One region of the Streptomyces sp. NPDC003038 genome, then DNA from elsewhere that is predicted to be linked to it. Evidence: riboswitches for the same ligand, from Rfam matches in the RefSeq annotation. Region 1 holds a riboswitch; each other region holds the start of a gene.

The links. A riboswitch is a leader RNA that binds a small molecule or an ion and turns the genes downstream of it on or off. The one in region 1 is predicted to bind cobalamin.
Region 2: linked by a shared signal. The riboswitch ahead of cobN (cobaltochelatase subunit CobN) and the one ahead of ABZX75_RS20125 (ribonucleoside-diphosphate reductase subunit alpha) in region 1 are both predicted to bind cobalamin.
Region 3: linked by a shared signal. The riboswitch ahead of ABZX75_RS15720 (energy-coupling factor ABC transporter permease) and the one ahead of ABZX75_RS20125 (ribonucleoside-diphosphate reductase subunit alpha) in region 1 are both predicted to bind cobalamin.
Region 4: linked by a shared signal. The riboswitch ahead of ABZX75_RS24510 (iron ABC transporter permease) and the one ahead of ABZX75_RS20125 (ribonucleoside-diphosphate reductase subunit alpha) in region 1 are both predicted to bind cobalamin.

Annotation. Positions count from the first base shown of each region.
Region 1 is NZ_JBEXNN010000015.1:77,310-83,162, forward strand. Features, by position in the region: gene ABZX75_RS20120 (ribonucleotide-diphosphate reductase subunit beta) at 1-274, opposite strand, end outside; gene ABZX75_RS20125 (ribonucleoside-diphosphate reductase subunit alpha) at 274-2,682, opposite strand; cobalamin riboswitch at 2,825-2,959, opposite strand; partial or broken gene ABZX75_RS20130 (Uma2 family endonuclease) at 3,070-3,690, shown strand; gene ABZX75_RS20135 (YbdD/YjiX family protein) at 3,746-3,940, opposite strand; gene ABZX75_RS20140 (carbon starvation CstA family protein) at 3,937-5,853, opposite strand, start outside.
Region 2 is NZ_JBEXNN010000046.1:17,774-23,626, forward strand. Features, by position in the region: gene cobN (cobaltochelatase subunit CobN) at 1-1,767, opposite strand, end outside; cobalamin riboswitch at 1,800-1,957, opposite strand; gene ABZX75_RS31580 (cobalamin biosynthesis protein CobG) at 2,291-3,589, shown strand; gene ABZX75_RS31585 (precorrin-8X methylmutase) at 3,594-4,241, shown strand; gene ABZX75_RS31590 (precorrin-2 C(20)-methyltransferase) at 4,238-5,734, shown strand; gene ABZX75_RS31595 (cobalt-precorrin-6A reductase) at 5,851-5,853, opposite strand, start outside.
Region 3 is NZ_JBEXNN010000010.1:135,322-141,174, forward strand. Features, by position in the region: gene ABZX75_RS15700 (PadR family transcriptional regulator) at 1-503, opposite strand, end outside; gene ABZX75_RS15705 (ATP-binding cassette domain-containing protein) at 533-1,402, opposite strand; gene cbiQ (cobalt ECF transporter T component CbiQ) at 1,399-2,148, opposite strand; gene ABZX75_RS15715 (energy-coupling factor ABC transporter substrate-binding protein) at 2,153-2,695, opposite strand; gene ABZX75_RS15720 (energy-coupling factor ABC transporter permease) at 2,695-3,390, opposite strand; cobalamin riboswitch at 3,419-3,640, opposite strand; gene ABZX75_RS15725 (hypothetical protein) at 3,796-4,338, opposite strand; gene ABZX75_RS15730 (SsgA family sporulation/cell division regulator) at 4,474-4,881, opposite strand; gene ABZX75_RS15735 (L-serine ammonia-lyase) at 5,054-5,853, opposite strand, start outside.
Region 4 is NZ_JBEXNN010000022.1:28,862-34,714, forward strand. Features, by position in the region: gene ABZX75_RS24500 (DUF6243 family protein) at 520-735, shown strand; partial or broken gene ABZX75_RS24505 (transposase) at 859-1,388, opposite strand; cobalamin riboswitch at 1,893-2,050, shown strand; gene ABZX75_RS24510 (iron ABC transporter permease) at 2,234-3,262, shown strand; gene ABZX75_RS24515 (ABC transporter ATP-binding protein) at 3,262-4,047, shown strand; gene ABZX75_RS24520 (ABC transporter substrate-binding protein) at 4,057-5,076, shown strand; gene ABZX75_RS24525 (MFS transporter) at 5,267-5,853, opposite strand, start outside.

The DNA of each region.
Region 1 (5,853 bases):
GGGAGTTGATGTGCTTGTAGAGGGTCAGCACCAGGTTGTTCGCGACGATCGAGTCGCCCGTCGCGAAGAACGCGACCAGCCGGCCGATCATGTGCTGCTCGGAGGGCGTCAGCTTCGCGAGGTCGGCCACGTCCGAGTGGAGGTCGACCTCCTCCACCGTCCAGGTGTTCTTGATCGCGTCCCGGTAGCGCTCGTAGAAGTCCGGGTAGCGCATGGGGCGGAGCGTGAGCTCGAAGCCCGGGTCCAGGAGGTTCTTGTTTTCGTTGGAGCTCATTACTGGCAGGCCTCGCAGGACTCGGGGTTCTCAAGGGAACAGGCGAGCGCGTCCGCGTCGGCGACAGCCTGCGGGAGCGCTACGGGGGTGGCGGTGGTGGCGCTGGCCTGCGCGGCGCGGGCGATCTTCGTCGCCGGGCGGGAGCGCAGGTAGTAGGTGGTCTTCAGGCCCTGCTTCCAGGCGTACGCGTACATCGAGCTCAGCTTGCCGATGGTGGGCGTCTCCAGGAACAGGTTCAGCGACTGCGACTGGTCGAGGTACGGCGTACGGGCAGCCGCCATGTCGATCAGTCCGCGCTGCGGGATCTCCCATGCCGTGCGGTACAGCTCGCGGACCTCGGCCGGGATCCAGCCGAAGCCCTGGACCGAGCCGCTGGCGTCGCGCAGCGCCTCGCGGGTCTGGGCGTCCCACACGCCGAGCTTCTTCAGCTCGTCCACCAGGTAGGCGTTGACCTGGAGGAACTCACCGCTCAGCGTCTCGCGCTTGAAGAGGTTGGAGACCTGCGGCTCGATGCACTCGTACACGCCCGCGATCGAGGCGATCGTCGCGGTCGGGGCGATGGCGAGGAGCAGCGAGTTGCGCATGCCGGTCTTCGCGATGCGGGCGCGCAGCGCGTCCCAGCGCTCGGGCCAGTGCTGCTCGACGCCCTCGTAGTGGTCGGGGTGCAGGACGCCGCGCGCTGTACGGGTCTCGGCCCAGGCCGGGAGCGGGCCGCTGCGCTCGGCGAGGTCCGCGGAGGCCTCGTAGGCGGCGAGCATGATGCGCTCGGCGATCTTCGTGGACAGGGCCTTCGCCTCGGCGGAGTCGAAGGGCAGCCGCAGCTTGAAGAAGACGTCCTGGAGGCCCATCGCGCCCAGGCCCACCGGGCGCCAGCGGGAGTTGGAGCGCCCGGCCTGCTCGGTCGGGTAGAAGTTGATGTCCACGACCCGGTCGAGGAAGGTCACGGCGGTACGGACGGTCTCGTCGAGGCGCTCCCAGTCCATCCCCTCCCGCCCGTCCCCGGCCCCTGTCAGCACGAAGGCCCCGAGGTTGACCGAGCCGAGGTTGCAGACGGCGGTCTCGCCGTCGTTGGTGACCTCCAGGATCTCGGTGCACAGGTTCGAGGAGTGCACGACCGTGCCCGGCTCGGCGGTCTGGTTAGCCGTGCGGTTGGAGGCGTCCTTGAAGGTCATCCAGCCCTGGCCGGTCTGCGCGAGGGTGCGCATCATCCGGCCGTACAGCTCGCGGGCGGGCATGGACTTGCGGGCCAGCCCGGCGGCCTCGGCCTTGCGGTAGGCGGCGTCGAACTCGTCGCCCCACAGGTCGACCAGCTCGGGCACGTCGGCCGGGGAGAACAGCGACCAGTCGGCGTCGGCGTTCACGCGGCGCATGAACTCGTCCGGCACCCAGTGGGCCAGGTTCAGGTTGTGCGTACGGCGCTGGTCCTCACCGGTGTTGTCGCGCAGTTCCAGGAACTCCTCGATGTCCGCGTGCCAGGTCTCCAGGTAGACGGCGGCGGCGCCCTTGCGGCGGCCGCCCTGGTTCACCGCGGCGACGGAGGCGTCGAGGGTCTTCAGGAACGGGACGATGCCGTTGGAGTGGCCGTTGGTGCCGCGGATCAGGGAACCGCGGGCGCGGATGCGGGAGTACGAGAGGCCGATGCCGCCGGCGTGCTTGGAGAGGCGTGCGACCTGGTGGTAGCGGTCGTAGATCGAGTCGAGCTCGTCCAGCGGGGAGTCCAGCAGGTAGCAGGAGGACATCTGCGGGTGCCGGGTGCCGGAGTTGAAGAGGGTGGGGGAGGAGGGCAGGTAGTCGAGGCGGCTCATCAGCCGGTACAGCGAGGCCACTTCCTCCACGGCGGCCACGCCGTCGTCCGCGGCGAGGCCACAGGCCACGCGCAGCATGAAGTACTGCGGGGTCTCGATGACCTGGCGGGTGAGGGGGTGGCGCAGCAGGTAGCGGCTGTGCAGGGTGCGCAGGCCGAAGAAGCCGAAGCGGTCGTCGGCGCCCTCGGCGAGCGTGTGCTCGACCAGCGCGTCGAGGCGGCCGGCGTGGGTCCGTACGAACGCGGCCGTGCGGTCGGCGATGAGCCCCTCGCGGTGGCCGACCTCCACGGAGGCGGAGAAGGAGGTGGCGCCCTGGCCGACGGCCTCGTCGGCGACGGCCAGCGTCAGCAGGCGGGCGGCGAGCCGGGAGTACGCCGGGTCCTCGGAGATCAGGCCGGCGGCCGCCTCGGTGGCCAGGCCGCGCAGTTCGGCCTCGTCGGCGACGGAGCTGCGGCCGCGCAGCGCGGCGGCGGCGACCCGGCCCGGGTCGGTGTCGGGGAGGTCGGCGGTCAGCTCGGTGAGGGTGCGCAGCAGCGAGGCCCCGGGACCTTGCGTTTCGGACGGGTCGGACGCGGCGCGCGGTGCGGTGGGCGCGATGGTCACGGGGGGAGCTCTCCCTCACTCGGCCCGGTCATCGGCGGGGCGGGGCGCGAGGCAGCGCATGCGGGCGTGGCAGGTACGCGTACACCGCATGGCGTCCACCGGCCCAACCGCGAGGCCCGGACGTATCGGCACCCGGTTCGGTCGAGCCGGGTGCGCTGTCGGCAGGTCCTCGGACTTGCGGATACACCCGTGGGTGCACTTCATACCGTTGCGGGACAGTTCCGGATTCGCACCGGATTCCCCTGCGGCGACAGCAGCCCTGAGCATACATGTGGGGGCGGCCCCCGGCGGTAGCCCCCACATGTTGTGTCGTGCGCGACGCGCCGTCCCTGTGGCGTACCTCTCCGCTATGTCGGAGACAGCACCGTCGAGGAAGGCGAGCGAGGCATGACCGCGATGACCGACCGGCCCCACATGACGATCGAAGAGTTCGAGCACCTGGCCCGCATAGCGGCCCGCGAGGCGGAGGGGCGCGAGGGGCGGGGCGAGGGACGGCGCGCGGGGCGGGCCGCGACTGGAATTCATCGGTGGGGTGCTGAGGAGCAAGGCCATGCCAGACGGGGACCACGGACGGATCATTCTGTGGCTGACGCGGATCTGCATGCAGCACCGCCCGGAGTTCTGGCTGCACCCAGGCCAGGGGATCAAGGCGGAACGGTACCGGGAGGGTCGCGCCATTCCGGACGGGTTCTGGCGCACGAGGACGCGTTCGTGGGGCAGGGCGACTGGGTGGATCCGAGCCCGATCCTGATGGCCGTCGAGGTGACCCCGTGGGACTCCGACACCGAGCGGCGCGACCGGATCGAGAAGCCGCGCGCTTATGCGCAGACCGGTATCCCCGTGTACCTGCTCATCGACCGGCTCAAGTGCCAGGTTCTCGTCCACAGCGACCCGGATGGCGAGCGCTACGAGACTGTGCGTACCGTCCCCTTCGGCAAGGAAGTCAAGCTTCCCGACCCCGTCGGCATCACGCTCCAGACCGAGGTCCTCAAGGACTGGGTGCGCTGAGCGCAGCGGAGGGACCCGCCGGATGTGGCGGGGCCCTCCGTGCAGGCAGGCGGGCTCAGCAGCAGCGGAAGCCCTTGCGGGGGTCCGCCTCGCGGGCGTCCGTACGCTCGCGTTCGAAGGCGCGGCGGGTCATGACCTCCGCGTCCGGGTCGTGGGAGCGGGCGTGGGCGACGTAGCGGTCGTAGGCCGCCTCGCCCGAGAACTCCCGTACGTAGAACCGGGCCCTCGCCAGCGCGCTGCGCAGGCTCATGACGCCGCGGGCTCCTTGACGCGGCCGCCGTTCGAGTCGAGCCCCGCGGCGGCGAGTTCCGCCTTCTCCTCGGCGGTCGGGATCAGCCCCGCCGGGGCCATGATCTTCGACTCGGTCCACGGGACCTCGGAGAGCTTCACGGACTCCGGAGCGCTGATGGCCTTGAAGCAGGTCCGGGCCGCCTCCACCAGCACGATGATGATCAGGACCGCGAACAGCACCGACAGCACACCGTCCACCGTGGCGTTGGTGACCACGGTGTGCATCTCGTCCATCGTCTTCGCCGGCGGCAGGACCTTGTCCGCCTCGATGCCCGCCTGGTACTTGTCGCGCTGCGCGAAGAAGCCGACCCGTACGTCCTGCGAGAAGATCTTCTGGTAGCTGGCGGTGAGGGTGACGGCCACGTCCCACGCCAGCGGAACACCGGTCACCCAGGCCCACTTCAGGCGCCCCGACTTGATCAGCAGGGTGGTGCAGACGGCCAGGGCGACCGCCGCGAGCAGCTGGTTCGCGATGCCGAACAGCGGGAAGAGCTGGTTGATGCCGCCCAGCGGGTCCTTGACGCCGACCCACAGGAAGTAGCCCCAGCCGCCGACGACTATGGCGCTCGCGAGCCACACGCCCGGCTTCCAGCTGACGTCCTTGAAGGACTTGTGCACGTTGCCCAGGGTGTCCTGGAGCATGAACCGGCCGACCCGGGTGCCCGCGTCGACCGTCGTCAGGATGAACAGGGCCTCGAACATGATGGCGAAGTGGTACCAGAAGGCCTTCATCCCGGCGCCGCCGATCACGGCCGAGAAGATCTCCGCCATTCCGAGTGCGAAGGTCGGCGCGCCGCCCGTACGGGAGAGCAGGCTGGTCTCCTCGACGTCCTTCGCGGCCTGTGCGAGGGCCTCCGGGCTGATGGCGAAGCCGAAGTTCGTCACCGCTTGCGAGGCGGTCTCGACGGTGGTGCCGATGACGCCGCCGGGGGAGTTGATCGCGAAGAACAGGCCGGGCTCGATGATGCAGGCCGCGATCATCGCCATGACGGCGACGAAGGACTCGGTCAGCATCGCGCCGTAGCCGATGACCCGGACCTGGGTCTCCTTCTGGATCATCTTCGGGGTGGTGCCCGAGGAGACCAGCGAGTGGAAGCCGGACAGGGCCCCGCACGCGATGGTGATGAAGACGAAGGGGAACATCGAGCCGGCGAAGACGGGACCGTCGCCGCGGGTCGCGAAGTCGGTGACCGCGGGCATCTTCAGCGTCGGCATCGCGACGACCACGCCCACCGCGAGCAGTGCGATGGTGCCGACCTTCATGAAGGTGGAGAGGTAGTCGCGGGGCGCGAGCAGCATCCACACCGGCAGCACCGACGCGACGAAGCCGTACACGATCATCCAGATGACCAGCGTCTCCTTCTCCAGGGTGAAGGTGTCGGCCAGTGAGGACTCGGCGACCCAGCCGCCCGCGACGATCGCGAAGAGCAGCAGCGCGACGCCGATGGCGGAGACCTCGGTGACTCGGCCGGGACGCAGCACGCGCAGGTAGACGCCCATGAAGAGGGCGATCGGGATGGTCATCGCGATGGAGAAGACACCCCAGGGGGAGTGCGCCAGCGCGTTGACGATGACCAGCGCCAGCACCGCCAGCAGGATGATCATGATGGCGAACACGGCGATCAGAGCGGCGGCTCCGCCGACGGGGCCGATCTCGTCACGGGCCATCTGGCCGAGCGAACGCCCGTCGCGGCGGGTGGAGAAGAAGAGCGTGACCATGTCCTGGACGGCGCCCGCGAAGATGACGCCCACGACGATCCAGATGGTGCCCGGCAGGTAGCCCATCTGCGCGGCGAGCACGGGACCGACGAGCGGGCCGGCGCCGGCGACGGCGGCGAAGTGGTGGCCGAAGAGCACTCGCCGGTCGGTCGG
Region 2 (5,853 bases), on a different contig from region 1:
CTCCGCGCGCGCCATCGGCGGCACCAGGTGGTCGACCAGGGTGGCGTGCACGCGGCGCTTGGCCTGGGTGCCCTCGCCCGGGTCGTTGACGAGGAAGGGATAGATGAGCGGGAGGTCGCCGAGGGCGGCGTCCGGGGCGCAGGCCGCGGACAGGCCGGCGTTCTTGCCCGGCAGCCACTCCAGATTGCCGTGCTTGCCCAGGTGGATCATCGCGTCGGCGCCGAAACCGCCGTCCTGCGCGCGCGCCTGGATCCAGCGGTACGCGGCCAGGTAGTGGTGCGAGGGCGGCAGATCGGGATCGTGGTAGATCGCGATCGGGTTCTCGCCGAAGCCGCGCGGCGGCTGGATGAGGATCAGGAGATTGCCGCGGCGCAGGGCCGCGAGGACGATGTCGCCCTCGGGGTTGCGGGAGCGGTCCAGGAACATCTCGCCCGGGGCCGGGCCCCAGTGCTCCTCGACCCGCTCGCGCAGCTCGGCGGGGAGCTCGGCGTACCAGCGCTTGTAGTCGGCGGCCGGGATGCGGACCGGGTTGCGGGCCAGCTGCTCCTCGGTCAGCCAGTCCTGGTCGTGGCCGCCGGCATCGATCAGGGCGCGGATCAGCTCGTCGCCGTCGCCGGAGACGAGGCCCGGGACGTCCTCGACGGGACCGAAGTCGTAGCCGCCGGCGATCAGGGTGCGCAGCAGTTCGACGGCGCTGGCCGGAGTGTCGAGCCCGACCGCGTTGCCGATGCGGGAGTGCTTGGTGGGGTACGCGGAGAGGACCAGCGCGATGCGCTTGTCGCGGCGGTCGATGTGCCGCAGACGGGCGTGGCGTACGGCGATCCCCGCGACCCGGGCGGCCCGCTCGGGGTCCGCCACGTACGCCGGCAGGCCGTCCTCGTCGAGCTCCTTGAAGGAGAACGGGACGGTGATCAGACGGCCGTCGAACTCGGGCACGGCGACCTGGGTGGCGGCGTCGAGCGGGGACAGCCCCTCGTCGCTCTCCTCCCACGCCGAGCGCGAACCGGTCAGGCACAGCGCCTGCAGGATCGGCACCCCGAGCGCGGCGAGCGCGCCCGCGTCCCACGACTCGTCGTCCCCGCCCGCCGAAGCGGTGGCGGGACGGGTGCCGCCCGCCGCGAGGACGGTGGTGACGATGGCGTCGACGCCGGCCAGCTCCGTGAGCAACTCCGGCTCGGGAGTGCGCAGGGAGGACACGTACAGCGGGACCGCCTGCGCGTCCTGGTCCTCGATGGCCGCGCAGAGGGTGTGGACGAAGGCGGTGTTGCCGCTCATCTCGTGGGCGCGGTAGTAGAGCACGGCGATGCGGGGGCCGTCCGTCCGCCGCGCGGTGCGCTCCAGCGGGCCCCAGGTGGGGGCGGCGGCGGGCGGCTCGAAGCCGTGGCCGGTCAGCAGGACGGTGTCGGAGAGGAACCGCGCCAGCTGCTCCAGGTTGGCGGGGCCGCCGTGCGCGAGGTAGCCGTGGGCCTCGGCCGCGATGCCGATCGGGACCGTGGAGGCCTCCATCAGCTGGGCGTCGGGCGCCTGTTCGCCGGTGAGGACCACGACCGGGCGGGTCTGGTCGGGCGCCAGGAGCACGTCGAGGCCGTCCTGCCAGGCGCGCAGGCCGCCGAGGAGGCGTACGACGACCAGGTCGACGCCGGCGAGGAGGCCGGGAAGGTCGTCGAGGGGAAGGCGGGAGGGGTTCGCGAACCGGTACGGGACGGGGCCGTCCGCGGCGCGGGCGCTGAGCAGATCGGTGTCGGACGTCGACAGCAGCAGGATCATGCGGCGGCAGGCCTTCCTCGGGGTTTCCGCGCCCCGGGCAGTGAGGACAGCGGGAGTTCCTGACTCACCCCGCCGATCGCTCCGCGGGGTTCACAGTGGCGGGACCGCGCCGGAATCTCACCGGGCTTCCTCCCATGTCGCCGTCCTCGGCGACGGCGGGCCGTGTGGTCCGCCGGAAGGTCATCTTAGGCGGCCGCGCCCCTGGGCGGGAGGCCGGGTCGCCGCGCTCGGCCCGGCCGGGTCCTGTGGGGATGCCGCTGCTCGGGACGCCGCTGCCGCCGGGGGTGCGCCGGGCTTGGCGGGTCGCCGGGTGCGGGGCCGTGGCGGGGGCGTTGCGGGCCCGTCGCGGGGCGGGCGCGGGGGCTCCGCGGGGCGGGCGCGGGGGCTCCGCACCCGGGCCCGCGCACCTCGAACGCCGGCGAGGCCGATTCGCCCCGGGGGAGCCGAACCGGCCCGGTGAGGCGGAACGGGGTGGTGACGGACACAGGTCGCGGGCGTCGTAATCGTGGGTATGCTCGCCGGCATGCCCCAGTCCCCCTCCGCCGCACCGCGGGACGAACCCGTCATACGGGACCGCGGCGACGCCTGCCCCGGCGCGCTGCGGCTGCACGCGGCGGACGACGGGTTCCTCGCGCGGATCCGGATACCGGGCGGGCTGCTGGACGCCGAGGGCGCCGCGGCCCTGGCCGACGCCGCGGACCGGCTCGGGGACGGCCACATCGAATTCACCTCCCGCGGCAATGTGCAACTACGCGGACTCGCGGACGGATGCGACGCCGCACTGGCGGAGCGTCTGGACGCCGCCGGGCTGCTTCCCGCACCCACCCACGAGCGCGTGCGCAACATCGTGGCCAGCCCGCTCAGCGGGCTCGACGGCCTCGGCCGCGCCGAGGTGCTGCCCTGGGTCCGCGCACTGGACCGGACGCTGTGCGCGAGCGCGCGGGCGGCCGAGCTCTCCGGGCGCTTCCTGTTCGCCCTTGACGACGGGCGCGGGGACGTCGCCGCGCTCGCCCCTGACGTAACGCTGCTCGCGCTGTCCCCGCAACGCGCGCTGGTACGGCTGGGAGCGGCGGCCGACGCCTGCGAAGTGGCCGCCCAGGACGCCCCCCGGGCCGCGCTGCTCGCCGCCGAATACTTCCTCGACGCCGCCGCGACGGCCGGTACCCGCGCCTGGCGAGTGGCCGAACTTCTCCCCGAACACGCCTTGACCGCACGTGAGTTCGCCGTACGGCTGACCGCCGCCGGGATCGACGGCCGGTACGCGGGCGAGGTGGACCGGCCGTACGCCGCCCCGCCCCGGCCCGGACCCGTCGGCGCCCGCGCGCTGTGCGTCCTGGCGCCGCTCGGCCGGATGACCTCGCGGCAGTGGCGCCTGCTGCTGTCGGTGGCCGGTGCGGGCGGGCTGCGGATCACACCGTGGCGCACCGTCGTCCTGCCGCACCCGCGGTCGGCGGAACCGCTCGCCGGAGCCGGGCTGGTCCTGGACCGGGACAGCCCCTGGGAGTCCGTCACCGCCTGCACCGGCAGGCCCGGTTGCGCCAAGGCCCTCGCCGACGTACGCGCCGACGCGCGGGCCCTCGTCCACGACGCGGCCGGGGCGCTGCCCCTGCACTGGTCCGGCTGCGCGCGCAGGTGCGGGCACCCGCGGGGGACCGCCTGGGTCGACGCGGTCGCGACCGGCGACGGCTACGCGCTCTCCGTCCACGGTCGGCCCGTGCCGCACCACCCCGGTCTGGCGCTGGCGCACCACCCCGATCTGGCGGCAGCCCTGGCGGCCGCGCGCAGCACCACCCCAGATGCCGAGAATCCCCAGACGCAGTGAAGAAATGAGCGAGTACACAGTGTTCGAGTACGAGAAGGACGGCGCCGCGATCTACCGCCAGTCCTTTGCCACGATCCGCGCCGAGGCGGACCTCTCCGGGCTGCCCGCCTCGGTCGCGCAGGTCGCGGTGCGCATGATTCACGCCTGCGGAATGACCGACCTCCCACAGGACTTGGGGTACACCCCAGAGGTGGTGCTGCGCGCCCGCGCGGCCCTGAAGGCGGGTGCGCCGATCCTGTGCGACGTGCAGATGGTCGCCAGCGGAGTCACCCGCAAGCGGCTGCCCGCCGACAACGACGTGATCTGCACCCTCTCCGACCCGGCCGTGGCCGGCCTCGCCGCGAAGATGGGCACCACGCGCAGCGCCGCCGCGCTCGAAGTGTGGCGCGACCGCGGCCTGTTGGAGGGCGCGGTGGTCGCCGTCGGCAACGCGCCCACCGCGCTGTACCGACTGCTGGAGATGATCGAGGAGGGTGCCCCGCGCCCCGCCGCCGTCATCGGCGTTCCCGTCGGCTTCATCGGCGCCGCCGAGTCCAAGGACGCCCTCGCCGAACACCCCTCGGTGCTCGACCACTTGATCGTGCGCGGCCGGCGCGGCGGCAGCGCCATCGCGGCCGCCGCCGTCAACGCGATCGCGAGCGAGGAAGAATGAGCGACCAGGACAAGGGGCGTCTCTACGGCGTCGGCCTCGGGCCCGGTGACCCCTCGCTGATGACCCTGCGCGCCGTCGAGGTGATCGCCGAAGCGGACGTCGTCGCCTATCACAGCGCCCGCCACGGCCGCTCCATCGCCCGCTCGATCGCCGCAAAGCACCTGCGCGCCGACCACATCGAGGAGCCGCTGGTCTACCCGGTCACCACCGAGACCACCGACCACCCCGGCGGCTACCAGGGCGCCATGGAGGAGTTCTACGAGGCCGCCGCCGCCCGCCTGGCCGAGCACCTGGACGCCGGCCGGACCGTGGCCGTCCTCGCCGAGGGCGACCCGCTCTTCTACAGCTCGTACATGCACATGCACAAGCGGCTCGCGGAGCGGTACGAGACCGAGGTGATCCCCGGCGTCACCTCGGTGAGCGCCGCCGCCGCCCGGCTCGGCACCCCGCTCGTGGAGGGCGAGGAGGTCCTGACCATCCTGCCCGGCACCCTGCCCGAGGAGGAGCTCACCGCCCGCCTCGCCGCCACCGACTCGGCGGTCGTGATGAAGCTCGGCCGCACCTTCCCCGCCGTGCGGCGGGCGATGGAGGCCGGCGGCCGGCTCGCCGAGGCCCGCTACGTCGAGCGCGCCACCATGGCCGGCGAGCGGACCGGAGCCCTGGCCGACACCGACCCGGACAGCGTGCCGTACTTCGCCGTCGCCGTCGTCCCCAGCCGGATCGGCAACCCGGGCAGTGTGCCCTCCGGCCCGGGTGAGGTCGTCGTCGTCGGCACCGGCCCGGCGGGCCCGCTCTGGCTCACCCCGCAGACCCGGCGCGCCCTGGCCGACGCCGAGGTCCTGATCGGCTACACCACGTACCTGGACCGGGTCCCGGTCAGGCCGGGCCAGATCCGGCACGGCTCCGACAACAAGGTGGAGTCGGAACGCGCCGAGTTCGCCCTCGACCTCGCCCGGCGCGGCAAGCGGGTGGCCGTGGTCTCCGGCGGCGACCCCGGGGTCTTCGCCATGGCCACGGCGGTCCTGGAGGTGTCCGGGCAGGCGGAGTACAAGGACGTGCCCGTACGGGTCCTGCCGGGGGTGACCGCGGCCAACGCGGCGGCGGCCGCGGCCGGTGCCCCGCTCGGCCACGACTACGCCACCATCTCCCTTTCGGACCGGCTCAAGCCGTGGGAGGTCATCGCGGAGCGGCTGCGCGCGGCCGCGGCGGCGGACCTCGTACTCGCCCTGTACAACCCCGGCTCGCGCAGCCGGACCTGGCAGGTGGCGCAGGCGCGCGAGCTGCTGCTGGAACTGCGCTCGCCGCAGACCCCGGTGGTCGTCGCCCGCGACGTGGGCGGCCCGGCGCAGTCGGTGCGGATCGTCACGCTGGCCGAACTGGAGCCGTCCGAGGTGGACATGCGCACGATCCTGCTGATCGGCTCCTCGCAGACCCAGGTCACCGACCGGGCCGACGGTTCGAGGATCACCTGGACGCCGCGCCGGTACCCGTGACCGGGTGAGGTGGTGTCCGGGCCGGGGTCCGGGGCGGTGAACCGCCCCGGACCCCGGCCTTTTCGGGACGTCCTGCCGTCCCGGAGCGCGTACCGGGGCCCGAGGCTCGGCTGGAGCTA
Region 3 (5,853 bases), on a different contig from region 1:
CGCAGCCAGTGCAGCCAGAACGTCTCCAGGGCGATCCCGCCGTGCAGGACGAGCCGGCGCAGCCGGTCCTCCACGGCGTCGCGCCCCGGCGGGAAGTCCTTCTCCTCGATGGCCTCGTACTGCGCCAACTGCCGCTGGTGCAGCTCCAGATGGCGCCGCAACTCGGGCCCGAGCCCCTGCGGCCCCACGACCCCCGCCGCGCGGATGCGCAGCAGCAGGGGGTCGCGCATCGGCTTCGGGTCCTGGCTCTCGCCGACCCACCGGGCGAGCTCCGCGCTTCCGGCGGGCAGGACCTCGTACTCCTTCTTCTGACCCCGTACGGGCACCTCGCTGGGCAGCTCCCGGATCAGGCCGGATTCCTCCAGCCGACCGAGCTCGCGGTAGATCTGCTGGTGCGTCGCGGACCAGAAGTACCCGATCGACTTGTCGAACCGCCGGGTCAGCTCCAGCCCGGACGAGGGCTTCTCGAGCAGGGCGGTGAGGATGGCGTGCGGGAGCGACATGCGGCCATCCTAGGTTTGCGGCGCGGCTCTCACCGGCCGGCCGCCTCCGGCCCCCGCGCCGCCCGCCCGTCGCCTACCGGCCGCCAGGCGGACAGGGCCTCGGCCGTGCGCGGACCGGGGGCCTGTGCGCCCAGCAGGCCGTGGGCCCGCAGCAGCGACGCCACCGCCGGGGACCAGGCCTGGCGCAGACCCGCTTCGGCGAGGAGCGCGGGCTCGGAGAGAAGCGTGTGGGCCGGGCCCAGGCGGATGCCCGCCGGGGTGAGGACCGCCGCGTCGTCGGCCCACCGCACGGCCAGGTCCACGTCGTGCGTGGCCATCACCACCGTGGTCCCCGCCGACCGAAGGCCCGCCAGGACCTCCAGCAGGCGCTCCTGGCCGTCCGGATCGAGCCCGGCCGTCGGCTCGTCGAGGATCAGCACGCGCGGCGCCATCGCCACCGCACCCGCGATCGCCGCGCGCTTGCGCTGCCCGTATGAGAGGAGGTGGGTCGGGCGGTCCCGCAGCGCCGTGATGTCCAGCGCGGCCAGCGCCGAGTCCACCCGGGCGCGTACCTCCGCGGCGGACAGGCCCAGGTTCAACGGCCCGAAGGACACGTCCTGTTCCACCGAGGCCGCGAACAGCTGGTCGTCCGGGTCCTGCACGACCAGCTGCACCGCCGTCCGCAGCCGGGTCAGACCGGCCCGGTCGTACGTCACCGCCGCGCCGTCGAGGCGCAGCGCGCCGGAAACCGGCCGCAGGCCCCCGCTCAGCAGCCGCATCAGCGTGGTCTTGCCGCTGCCGTTGCGGCCCAGCAGGACCAGGGCCCGGCCCGGCGCGATCCCGAAGTCCACGCCGGACAGCACCGGAGGCCCGTCCTCGTACGCGTAGCCCGCGCCCACCAGTTCCACCAACGGACTCACGGATACAGCTCCTTCAGGGCGAGAGTGGATGCGACCAGCGTGGTCAGCAGGGCGGCGGACCCGGTCAGGAACCGCCAGGACAGCGCCGCCTCGGGTACGAGCACGCGCAGCGCGCCGTCGTAGCCGCGCCCGGCCAGACCCGCCTGGAGCCGGGCCGCGCGGTCGAAGGCCCGTACGAAGGCGGTCGCCGCGAGCCCGGCCAGGGAACGCCACGCCGCCGCGCGGCCCGCGTGCCCCAGGCGGGCCGCCTGGGCGCGGCGGATCTGCGTGAGGGAGTCGAGCAGCAGGAACCCGATCCGGTACATGACCAGGGCCACGTCCACCACCGGGGCCGGGACCCCCGCCCGGACCAGCCTCGGCAGCACGTCCGAGACCGGCGTCGTGAAGGCGAACAGCAGCACGCCGAGCGAGGCCGCCGAGGTGCGCAGCAGCAGTTCACCCGCGTGCCGGGGGCCGTCGGGGGCCAGCGAGACGAGCCCCGCCGGGCCGCCCACGGCGAACAGCAGCGGCGCCGCCCCGGTGAAGCAGAAGCCGAGCGGGATCCGGAAGGCCCGCCACAGCTGCCGCCCGGCCACCCCGGCGGGTCCGAGGAGCAGCGCGAGGGTGGCCGCGGCGACGAGTGGTCCGCCGGGCCAGGGCGGCAGGCACACCGCGGTGACCGTCAGCCCCAGACCCAGCAGGGCCTTCTCCAACGGGTGGCGGCGGCGCCAGCGACTGCTGTGCGCCGCCACGTCGATCGGCAGCACCGCCCTACGCCTCCGGCGCGGTGGGCGATGCGGGGGAGGCCCCGGGCCCCTTCGCCGCACCGGCGGGACCGACAGCGGGCGCGGTTGCCGTTGCCGGAGCGGAGGTCGGCGCCGCGGCCGAGCCGGCCAGGCCCGCGGGGGCGACCCCGTCCGGATCCGGCGCGGACCCGGGCCCGGTCACCGGAGCGGCCGGACCGGCACCGGCCGCGGGGGCGGCCCCGTCCTGGCTCGCCAGGCCCGCGGCGGCGATGGCGGCGCCCTGGCGACGGCCCTTGCGGACGCCGAAGTAGTACGCGAGCACGCCCGCGCCGAGCGCCGCCTGAAGCGCGAACAGCGCGGACTCGATCTCGCCGGACGGCGGTTCGTACAGAGGCGAGAACCAGGGCTCGTAATCCGGCTTCAACTCGGTGATGGCCGCCTCCGCCTCGGCGTCGGCGCCCGCGAAAGGCTCCTCCTTGCCCTCGCCCATCCCCAGCGCGAGCGGGAGCACGGCCAGCGCCGCCACCAGGAGCAGCAACAGGGTGTTGATCTTCGCGTTCTTCGTCATCAGACCGTCGCCTCCGGCTTCGTCCTGCCCTGGGTGAGCTTCGCGACCCCGAGACGGACCAGGTCCGACCTGCTGGACTGCATCAGCAGCCGCATCACGAGGACGGTGAGCAGCCCCTCGCTCACCGCGAGCGGGATCTGTGTGACCGCGAAGATCCCGCCGAACTTGGCGAGCGCGCCCGCGAATCCCGTACCCGGGTCGGGGAAGGCCAGCGCCAGCTGGACGCTGGTGACGCAGTAGGTGACCAGGTCGGCGAAGAAGGCGCCGAAGAAGACGGTCACCATCAGCGGCAGGCCGAACCGGCGGAGCAGCCGGTAGATCCCGTAGCCCGCCCAGGGCCCGGCGACGGCCATCGAGAAGACGTTGGCGCCGAGCGTGGTCAGCCCGCCGTGCGCGAGCAGCAGCGCCTGGAAGAGGAGGGTGATCGTGCCGAGTACGGCCATGATCGGCGGCCGGAACAGGATCGCCCCGAGCCCCGTGCCGGTGGGGTGGGAGCAACTGCCCGTCACCGAGGGAATCTTCAGCGCGGACAGGACGAAGGTGAACGCTCCGGACGCCCCGAGCAGCAGCGTGCTCTCCGGATTGGCCTTCACCTCGCGGGTGAGGGCGCGGACACCGTGGACGACGAAGGGAGCGGACGCGGCGCCCCAGGCGACCGCGTGCAAGGGGGGTAGAAACCCCTCGGCTATATGCATGAGTAGGGAGACCTCTCCAGCACCTCGTGGATGGACAACGCGCCCCGGCCGGTCTCCTGGCTCACGGGTGCTGATGCCCGGTGCTCCGCCTTCCCGGGGCCGTACGGTTTCCCGCGCGTTCCCAGTGGCTTTCCCGCAGGAGTGGAGCCGGACTTCCCGATCACAGTGGCGAGGGCCGCACCGGTTTCTCACCGGTTTCCCGAACACCAAGGCCCGCTGACCCTAGTCGGCCGCGCGGACCGGTAACAAACCGACCCGCGTGCGGGCGTGGCCGCGCAGCGTACGCGCGCCGAGCACGCCCGCGCCCGCCGGCGCTCCGGCGAGGGGCGCGAGCTGCCCGCTCCGGTCTCCCCATGGCGAAGACCGGCAGGGCCCGGGCGGTCCCTGCCGGTCGTCGGAGTGTTCTCAGCAGACGTTCGGGTGCGCGATGTCCACGACGAGCCGCTCGGGCGCGTGCAGGACCATGGTGGAGTACGCGGGCTTGGTGTCGAAGGCCGCGCCGAAGGTCACGTACCCCTCGTAGTCGCCGGTGAAGGCGATTCCCTTGAGCTTGCTCAGGTAGATCTTCTGCAGCCGGGGGCCCTGGTAGACGTTCTGCCCCTCCTCGGTGTGCGCGGCGGCGGGATTCAGGCGGATCTCCAGGAAGTACTTCCCGGCCAGCGGGACGGGATGGCCGGACCCGTCGTAGTACAGCTGCGGGACGGGGGTGACGGTGTACCCGGGGACGTATCCCTGCAGGTCGATGACGATCCGGTCGAACGTGCAGTGACCGCCCCAGCGGGCATTGACGACGAGCGGGGTCTGGGTCTGGGCCTGGGCACGAGTGGTGCCGGCGGCGGTGTTCGCGGCGGCGGAGCCCGGTGCGGCGAGCGCAAGCCCGGCGGTGAGCAGGGCACCCGTGGCCAGGGCCACGATCTGCCGGCGACGTAGACGACGTGGGTGGTTCATGACGTCCCCCCGATTCTCCAGAGACGGGGACAATGTTGTCACCTGTAGAGACACCCGGCGCCGGTCCGCGGTTGCACTGGCCCGCCGTGATAACGGGGGCGTGTTTCGCGGACCTCGCCGGCCGGGAGGCACGCCTCAGCGGGCCAGCAGTGCGCTCAGCTCGGCGTCGAGGTCGTAGTGCCGCCGCTCCTGGCCGCGCGGGACGAGCGTCGTGAGCCGGCGGCACAGCCCGTGCACGTCCTTGGCCCGCGCGGAGACCACACAGTTCTGCTCGCCGTTGCCGAAGGCGAGGTAGATCCGCGGCTCGGTGCCCTGCCGTCGTGGCCAGACCTGTATGTCGCCCTCGCCGCTGGCACAGGTCTCCCCGTCGAGCAGCAGGTCGCGGGAGAACACCCAGTGCGCCAGATGGATCCCGGCCCCCTGGAGGTCGAGGGACACCTCGTAGGGCCGGTCGGTCCGGTAGGTGAAGGCTCCGCGTATCGGGATGTAGGCGGGTATGTCCTCCAACCGGAGCGGAAGGACGCGGTGTTCGGTGACGGCCACGGAGGTGTACCTCTCTCTCGGCGTGGGGATTCCACACGCCCCTCGGGCAAGCTGACCCACCGCCCGCCCCTACCCCGTCGGGCCGGACGTCCTCGGCCGAGGGCCGTTGAACTTCCCCACATGCCGAAGGGCCCGACGCGTACGCCGGGCCCTGCGGGTCACATGTCCGGGATCAGCACTCGATGACGTTGACCGCGAGGCCGCCGCGGGCCGTCTCCTTGTACTTGACCTTCATATCCGCGCCCGTCTCCTTCATGGTCTTGATGACCTTGTCGAGGGAGACCTTGTGGCTGCCGTCGCCGCGCATCGCCATCTTGGCGGCGGTGACCGCCTTGACGGCCGCCATGCCGTTGCGCTCGATGCAGGGGATCTGGACCAGGCCGCCGACCGGGTCGCAGGTGAGGCCGAGGTTGTGTTCCATGCCGATCTCGGCCGCGTTCTCGACCTGCTCCGGGGTGCCGCCCAGGACCTCGGCGAGGGCGCCGGCCGCCATCGAGCAGGCCGAGCCGACCTCGCCCTGGCAGCCGACCTCGGCGCCGGAGATCGAGGCGTTCTCCTTGAACAGCATGCCGATCGCGCCCGCGGCGAGGAGGAAGCGGACCACGCCGTCCTCGTCCGCGCCCGGCACGAAGTTCATGTAGTAGTGCAGCACCGCCGGCAGGACGCCCGCCGCGCCGTTCGTGGGCGCGGTGACGACGCGGCCGCCCGCCGCGTTCTCCTCGTTGACCGCCATGGCGTAGATCGTCGCCCACTCGCTGCGGTGCATCATCGGGTCGCCCTCGGTGCGCAGCTGGCGCGCCGTGGAGGCGGCCCGGCGCTTGACGCGCAGGCCACCGGGGAGGATGCCCTCGGTGGACATGCCGCGCGCGACGCAGGCCTGCATGACGCGCCAGATCTCCAGGAGGCCCTCGCGGATCTCCTCCTCCGTGCGCCAGGCCTTCTCGTTCTCCAGCATCAGGGAGGAGATGGACA
Region 4 (5,853 bases), on a different contig from region 1:
CCGATCCAGCGGCGGACGTCGTACCGCTCGCGCACGGGCCTCACGTACGACAGCTCGACGCACGGCCCCGCGGACTCCACCCAGCCGGTACGGCCACCCAGCACCCCCAGCGCGTCTCCTCGGACGGCTAAAGGTTGTCCCGTAACGGCGGGGCGCAAGTGAGATGATCTCTCATGCCGTCAGTGTCCTCGCGACCACTGACAACGCCACCGGCGGCCCAGTAACGCCCATCTGGACGTGGCCCGGGCGGGCGGTGACCGCCGGCGGGTGCTGGCGGTGCTGAGATTCCCGGAAGGAAACGGCTGACCCCGGGCGCTCGCCGAAGGCCCGGCCGACGCCGAGGCGGCGAAAAGGTTGGTGTGCGGGGCCGACGGAACCGGGTAACGTCTTTGTCATGTTCTTCCAGACGCCGATTCACGAGTGAGAGCGTGATGGGCCGCTGCTGACGTCCTTCGACGTCGCCACCCGTCCCCCACCGATGAATCCGTAGATCATTTCACATCATTACCGGGAGAATCCGTGACCGTGAGCAAGAACATCAACAACCCCGTGGGCATGGGCGGCGGCCAGCGCAAGAGGCTGTCCCGTGCCGAACGGCAGAACAACGGTCCGCACCGCAACCTCGACCGCCAGGGTGCAGCCGAGCAGAAGGCGGAGCTGGCGCGCAAGATGCGCGAGAAGGCAGGCGCAGCTGAGGGCGCCGGGCAGGCGGGCGACGACACCGCACAGAGCTGACGCCCCGCCGCCGCAGGGCGGCACCGCACGGGGCAGGGCTCGGACCGCGACGCGCGGTCCGAGCCCTGCTGCCGTACGGGGGCTCTGCTGCCGTACCGGGCGCGGCCGGTCCCGTTCAGCTCTCTATGGGTTGTCCCGTAACTGATCTTCGAACCGTTGCGGGCGAGGTCGGTTGCTGATCCGCCCGTTTGTCCATCCGGCGAGGGCGAGATTGTGCAGTCGTGCGATGCCAAGCATGGCGTGGTGGACGCCGTCGCCTTTGAGGCGGCAGTCGCGGAGGATCTTCCAGGTCTTCATGCGGGCGAAGGTGTGCTTGACTCGGGCGCGGACTTTGCGGTGGGAGGCGCTGTGGGCTTCCTGCCAGGCTGGCAGCTCGATCCGGCCGCGTTCTCGGCGGTGCGGGATGATCAGACCGGTGCCGCGGTAGCCGTCATCTGCGATCACGGTGGTGTTGCCGACCGGTCCTTGGCTCCGGACAGTTCCCATGCCTTGCAGTCGTTGCGGTTCCCGGGCACGGGCCGGCCAACGGAGACGACAAGGCGTGAGTCGGCGTCGATGACGACCTGATGGTTGGTGGAGTAGCGGTAGTTCTCGGACTGCTCCGCCACGCTGTGGTCCCGTGTCGGTACCAGGGTTCTGTCCAGGATCAGCACCCGCCCTGCTACACAACTTGCACCGCTACCGGCTGACAGCGGAGGCATGGCACCCGTGAATGCTCCGCGTCCTCGACATCCCCGAAGCCGTCCGGCTCCGCGGGTGCGGCGGCTGAGGCTCGCGACGTCCGGGCGTGGCGGCGAGAGCAGTGGCGGGGATCCCGAACAGGGCGCCGACTTCGCACGCGCGTGTCGGATGGCGGCCCTGTCGCCGCGGTCGACCACGGTGCGGGGGAAGGCGCTGAGCATGCGTCCCCCGCGCGCGATCACCGCTGACCGACCGGCACGTGCGGCGGCCGGACGACCGGAGCGGCCCGCCGACGTGAACGGCTCGTCGGGCACGTCGTCGCAGGACACGTGCGCCCGGAAGGACCGGGGCTGCCCGGCCGCTCAGCGACAGCCTTCGTGGCGCCTTCCATCCGCTGCCGGCTTCTTCGCGAACACCGGCGAGGCCGTCTCCGGCCGACGGTGCCCCGGCGACTCCTGAGCCAACACCGCCGCCGATCACAACGCCGTGCGAGCAGCGCGCTAAGCTGCACACGCCCCGCGGGGGAAGTCCGGTGGAAGTCCGGCGCTGACCCGCAACGGTAGGCGGAGTGACGAACCTGTACGCAGGTCCGTCCCCGTGAGCCCGATTACCCGCGGCGGTGAAGGCTCCTGACAACTCGCCGTGGACTGCGAGAGGGTGCTGCGCCGGACGCACCGCGTCGCGGTCCGCTCCCTTGGCGTGTGGCACGGCCCGAGGCGAAAGCGATCCGCCCGTGGCCATACCCGTCGAACACAGCAGCACCGCCGCGCCGCCGCACGCTCCCCGAACGGGCACCGTGCCGGCGCCGCCAAGGCGCGTGCCACTGCCACCTCTTCTCGCCGCCCTGTGCGCCGCGCTGGCGCTCTCCGTCGCCTGCGGGGCGGGGATGGGTGCCTCCGGACTCTCCTGGGGCGAGGTGCTGCGCCATCTCTGGTCGGGGCTGACGGGCGGATCGATAGCCCCCGACGAGGTGTCGGCGTACACCATCGTGTGGGAACTGCGCTTCCCGCGAGCCCTGCTGGCCGCGGTCGTCGGCGCAGGGCTCTCGGCCATCGGCGTCGCCGTGCAGGCCATGGTCCGCAACGCGCTGGCCGACCCGTTCGTCCTCGGCATCTCCTCGGGCGCGGCCGTCGGTGCCAATGCCGTCATGCTCTTCGGTGCGCTGGGCGCGCTCGGTATCTGGGCGCTGTCCACCGCCGCGTTCCTCTCCGCGCTCCTCGCCATGATGCTGGTGTACGCGATCGCCCGCACCGCTCGTGGTCTGACCCCGATGCGGCTGGTCCTCACGGGCAGCGCGATGTACTACGGCTTCTCGGCCGTCACCACGTTCATGGTGTTCGCGGCCGAGCGCGGTGAGGCGGCCCGCTCCGCGATGATGTGGCTGCTCGGCAGTCTCGGCGGGGCCAACTGGGCGTCCCTGCCCATTGCCGCGGGTGCCGTGCTCGCCGGCCTCGTTCATCTCACGCTGTCGGCGCGCCGGCTGAACGCGCTCGCCATGGGCGACGAGACGGCGGCCGCGCTGGGCGTGGACGCGGGGCGGCTGCGCAAGGAGCTCTTCGTGGTCTGCGCGGCCGTCACCGGGGCCGTGGTGGCCGTCAGTGGTGCGATCGGCTTCGTAGGACTGATGGTTCCCCACGGCGTACGCATGCTGGTCGGCGCCGATCACCGCCGGGTGCTGGCCGTCGCACCGCTGGCGGGCGCGGTCCTGATGATCTGGGTGGACATCCTCTCCCGCGTCGTGATGGCACCGACCGAACTGCCGGTGGGCGTACTGACCGCGGTCATCGGCGTGCCGTGCTTCGTCCTGCTGATGAGCCGCCGCTCGTACACCTTCGGAGGCGCGTGATGCGGATCGACATCGATGAACTGACGGTCGAGACCGCGGGCGCGCGGCTGGTCGAGGACGTCACCCTGCGGGTGGGCGGCGGGCAGCTCGTCGGGCTGGTCGGACCCAACGGCAGCGGCAAGTCCAGCCTGCTGCGCTGCATCTACCGGGCGTTGCGCCCCACGGCCGGTACGGTCCGGCTCGGCGGGGAGGACCTGCACGCGATGAGCGCGCGCGAAGGCGCGCGCCGGCTGGCCGCGCTTCCCCAGGAGTCGGTCGCCGAGTTCGACTTCACGGTCACCGAGGTCGTGGCGATGGGACGGCTGCCGCACCAGAGTGCGACGGCCCGCACCACCGCCGGGGACCGGCAGGCGTGCGAGGCCGCGCTGGCGCGGGTCGGGGCCGGACACCTGGCCGACCGCGGCTTCCTCACGCTCTCGGGCGGGGAGAAGCAGCGGGTCCTGATTGCCCGCGCGCTGGCCCAGCAGCCGCAGGTGCTCGTACTGGACGAGCCCACCAACCACCTCGACGTCGCACAACAGTTGGAAGTGCTGTCCCTGGTGCGTGGCAGCCGGCTCACCGTACTCACCGCACTCCACGACCTCAACCTCGCCGCCGTCCACTGCGACCTGCTCTACGTCATCGAGCACGGCCGGATCGTCGCCTCCGGCGCTCCGTACGAGGTGCTCACGACCGAACTGCTGGCCGAGGTCTTCGGCGTACGGGCGCACCGCGTGCCGCACCCCGAGTCCGGGGCCCTGCACCTGCTCTTCGACCGACTCCCGCCCGCTCAGCCCGCCCCTTAAGGAGCCCGCATGCCCTCGCTCGTACGCCCCGCCGCTCTCGCGCTCGCCGCTGCTCTGACCCTCACCGGCTGCGGCGCCGAGGTCACCTCCCGCGACATCGGGGACGGTCAGGCCAAGGCAGGCGGCCACTATCCCGTGACCATCGAGAACTGCGGTCAGAAGAAGACCTATGGCGCGGCCCCGGAGCGCGTGGTCACCAATGACGTCGGCATCACCGAGATCATGTTCGCGCTCGGCCTGGAGGACCGTATGGCGGGCTATGTGATGCCCGACGACAAGGGCGATCTCGACTCCGTCCCCTGGAAGGACGCCTATCAGAAGACGAAGTGGCTGTCGAAGAAGACGATCAACAAGGAGCTGGTCCTCGACGCCCGCGCGGATCTGGTGTTCGCGGGCTGGAACTACGGCTTCAACGAGGCGGAAGGCTTCACCCCCGCAGAGCTGGAGAAGGTCGGTATCGGCTCGTATCTGCTGACCGAGTCCTGCCGCAACGGAAGGGACAAGGCACGTGGTGTGATGCCGCCGCTCGAGGCGCTCTACACCGACCTGCGGAATCTCGGGAAGCTCTTCGACGTCGAGGACCGAGCCGAAGCCCTCATCGCGAAGTTCCGGAAGGAGGTGACCGAAGCGGAGGCGACGGCCCCGAAGGGAGCCGACCGGCCCCGCGTCTTCCTCTACGACGACGGCCGCGACAGGCCCTTCACGTCAGGTGCGTACGCGGGGCCGCACGACATCATCACCAAGGCGGGCGGCGACCACGTCATGAAGGACCTCAAGGACAGCTGGACCACCGTCGGTTGGGAGACCGTCGTCGAGCGGGACCCCGAAGTGATCGTGATCAACGACTACGGGGACACCGGCGCCGAGGAGAAGAAGAAGTTCCTGAAGTCCTACCCACCGCTCGCGGACGTCTCGGCGATCAAGCACGACCGTATCGTCGTCCTTGACTACGCGGAGCTGGTGGAGAGCCCACGCAACCCCGCGGCGATCGCTTCGCTCGCCGCCGATTTGCGGAATCTGATCCGGTGACAGCACACCGGGCCGATGGCTGGCGCCCTTCCCGGGCACCGGCCATCGGCCGCTCCGTGACCGGGAGCCACAGCGAAGTCGGCGCCCTCGGCGAGCGCCCGGACGACCGAGCGCCCGGACGACCGAGCGCGCTGACGTGGCATGCGCTCGCCCGGCTTCGCCCCTCCCGTCACAACGGACTCCGACTCCCTTACCCCTCCGCTCCGCGGGCGGACCGCGCGGCCGCCCGGGCGAAGAGGAGGGCGACGAGGGTCAGACCGCCCAGCGCCGCGGCCGTACCCGGGTATCCGCCGAGCGAGAGACCGACACCGCCGAGGCCCGCACCCAGGAACACACCGAAACTCATCCCGGCCGCGTTGAGGCTCAGCGCCGTGCCGCGCAGCGAGCCGCAGCGTCGTACCAGCAGCGTGGTGACGCAGGCGGCCACCGTCGCGTGCCCGGCGCCGATGAGCGCGGTCAGCGGCAGGGCGAGGAGCAGCGAGTGGGTGAAGAAGACGCCCACCAGGGCCGACAGCGCCACCAGCAGGGCCAGCGTCATCAGCCGCTCACTGGACACCTTCGGCCGCTCGGCGCTCAGCAGTCGCCCGGCGACGAGGTTGCCGAAGAAGAACGAGGTGCCGCTCAGGGTCCAGACGACGGCGAAGGGTCCGGGGGCGAGGCCGAAGCGCTCGTCGTAGAAGGCCGCCAGGTAGGCGAGGTACCCCATGAACGCCGCTGTCCGCAGCATGGCGACGAAGAGCAGCGGCACCACTCCGGGGAGGGCCCCCAGCAGCTTGA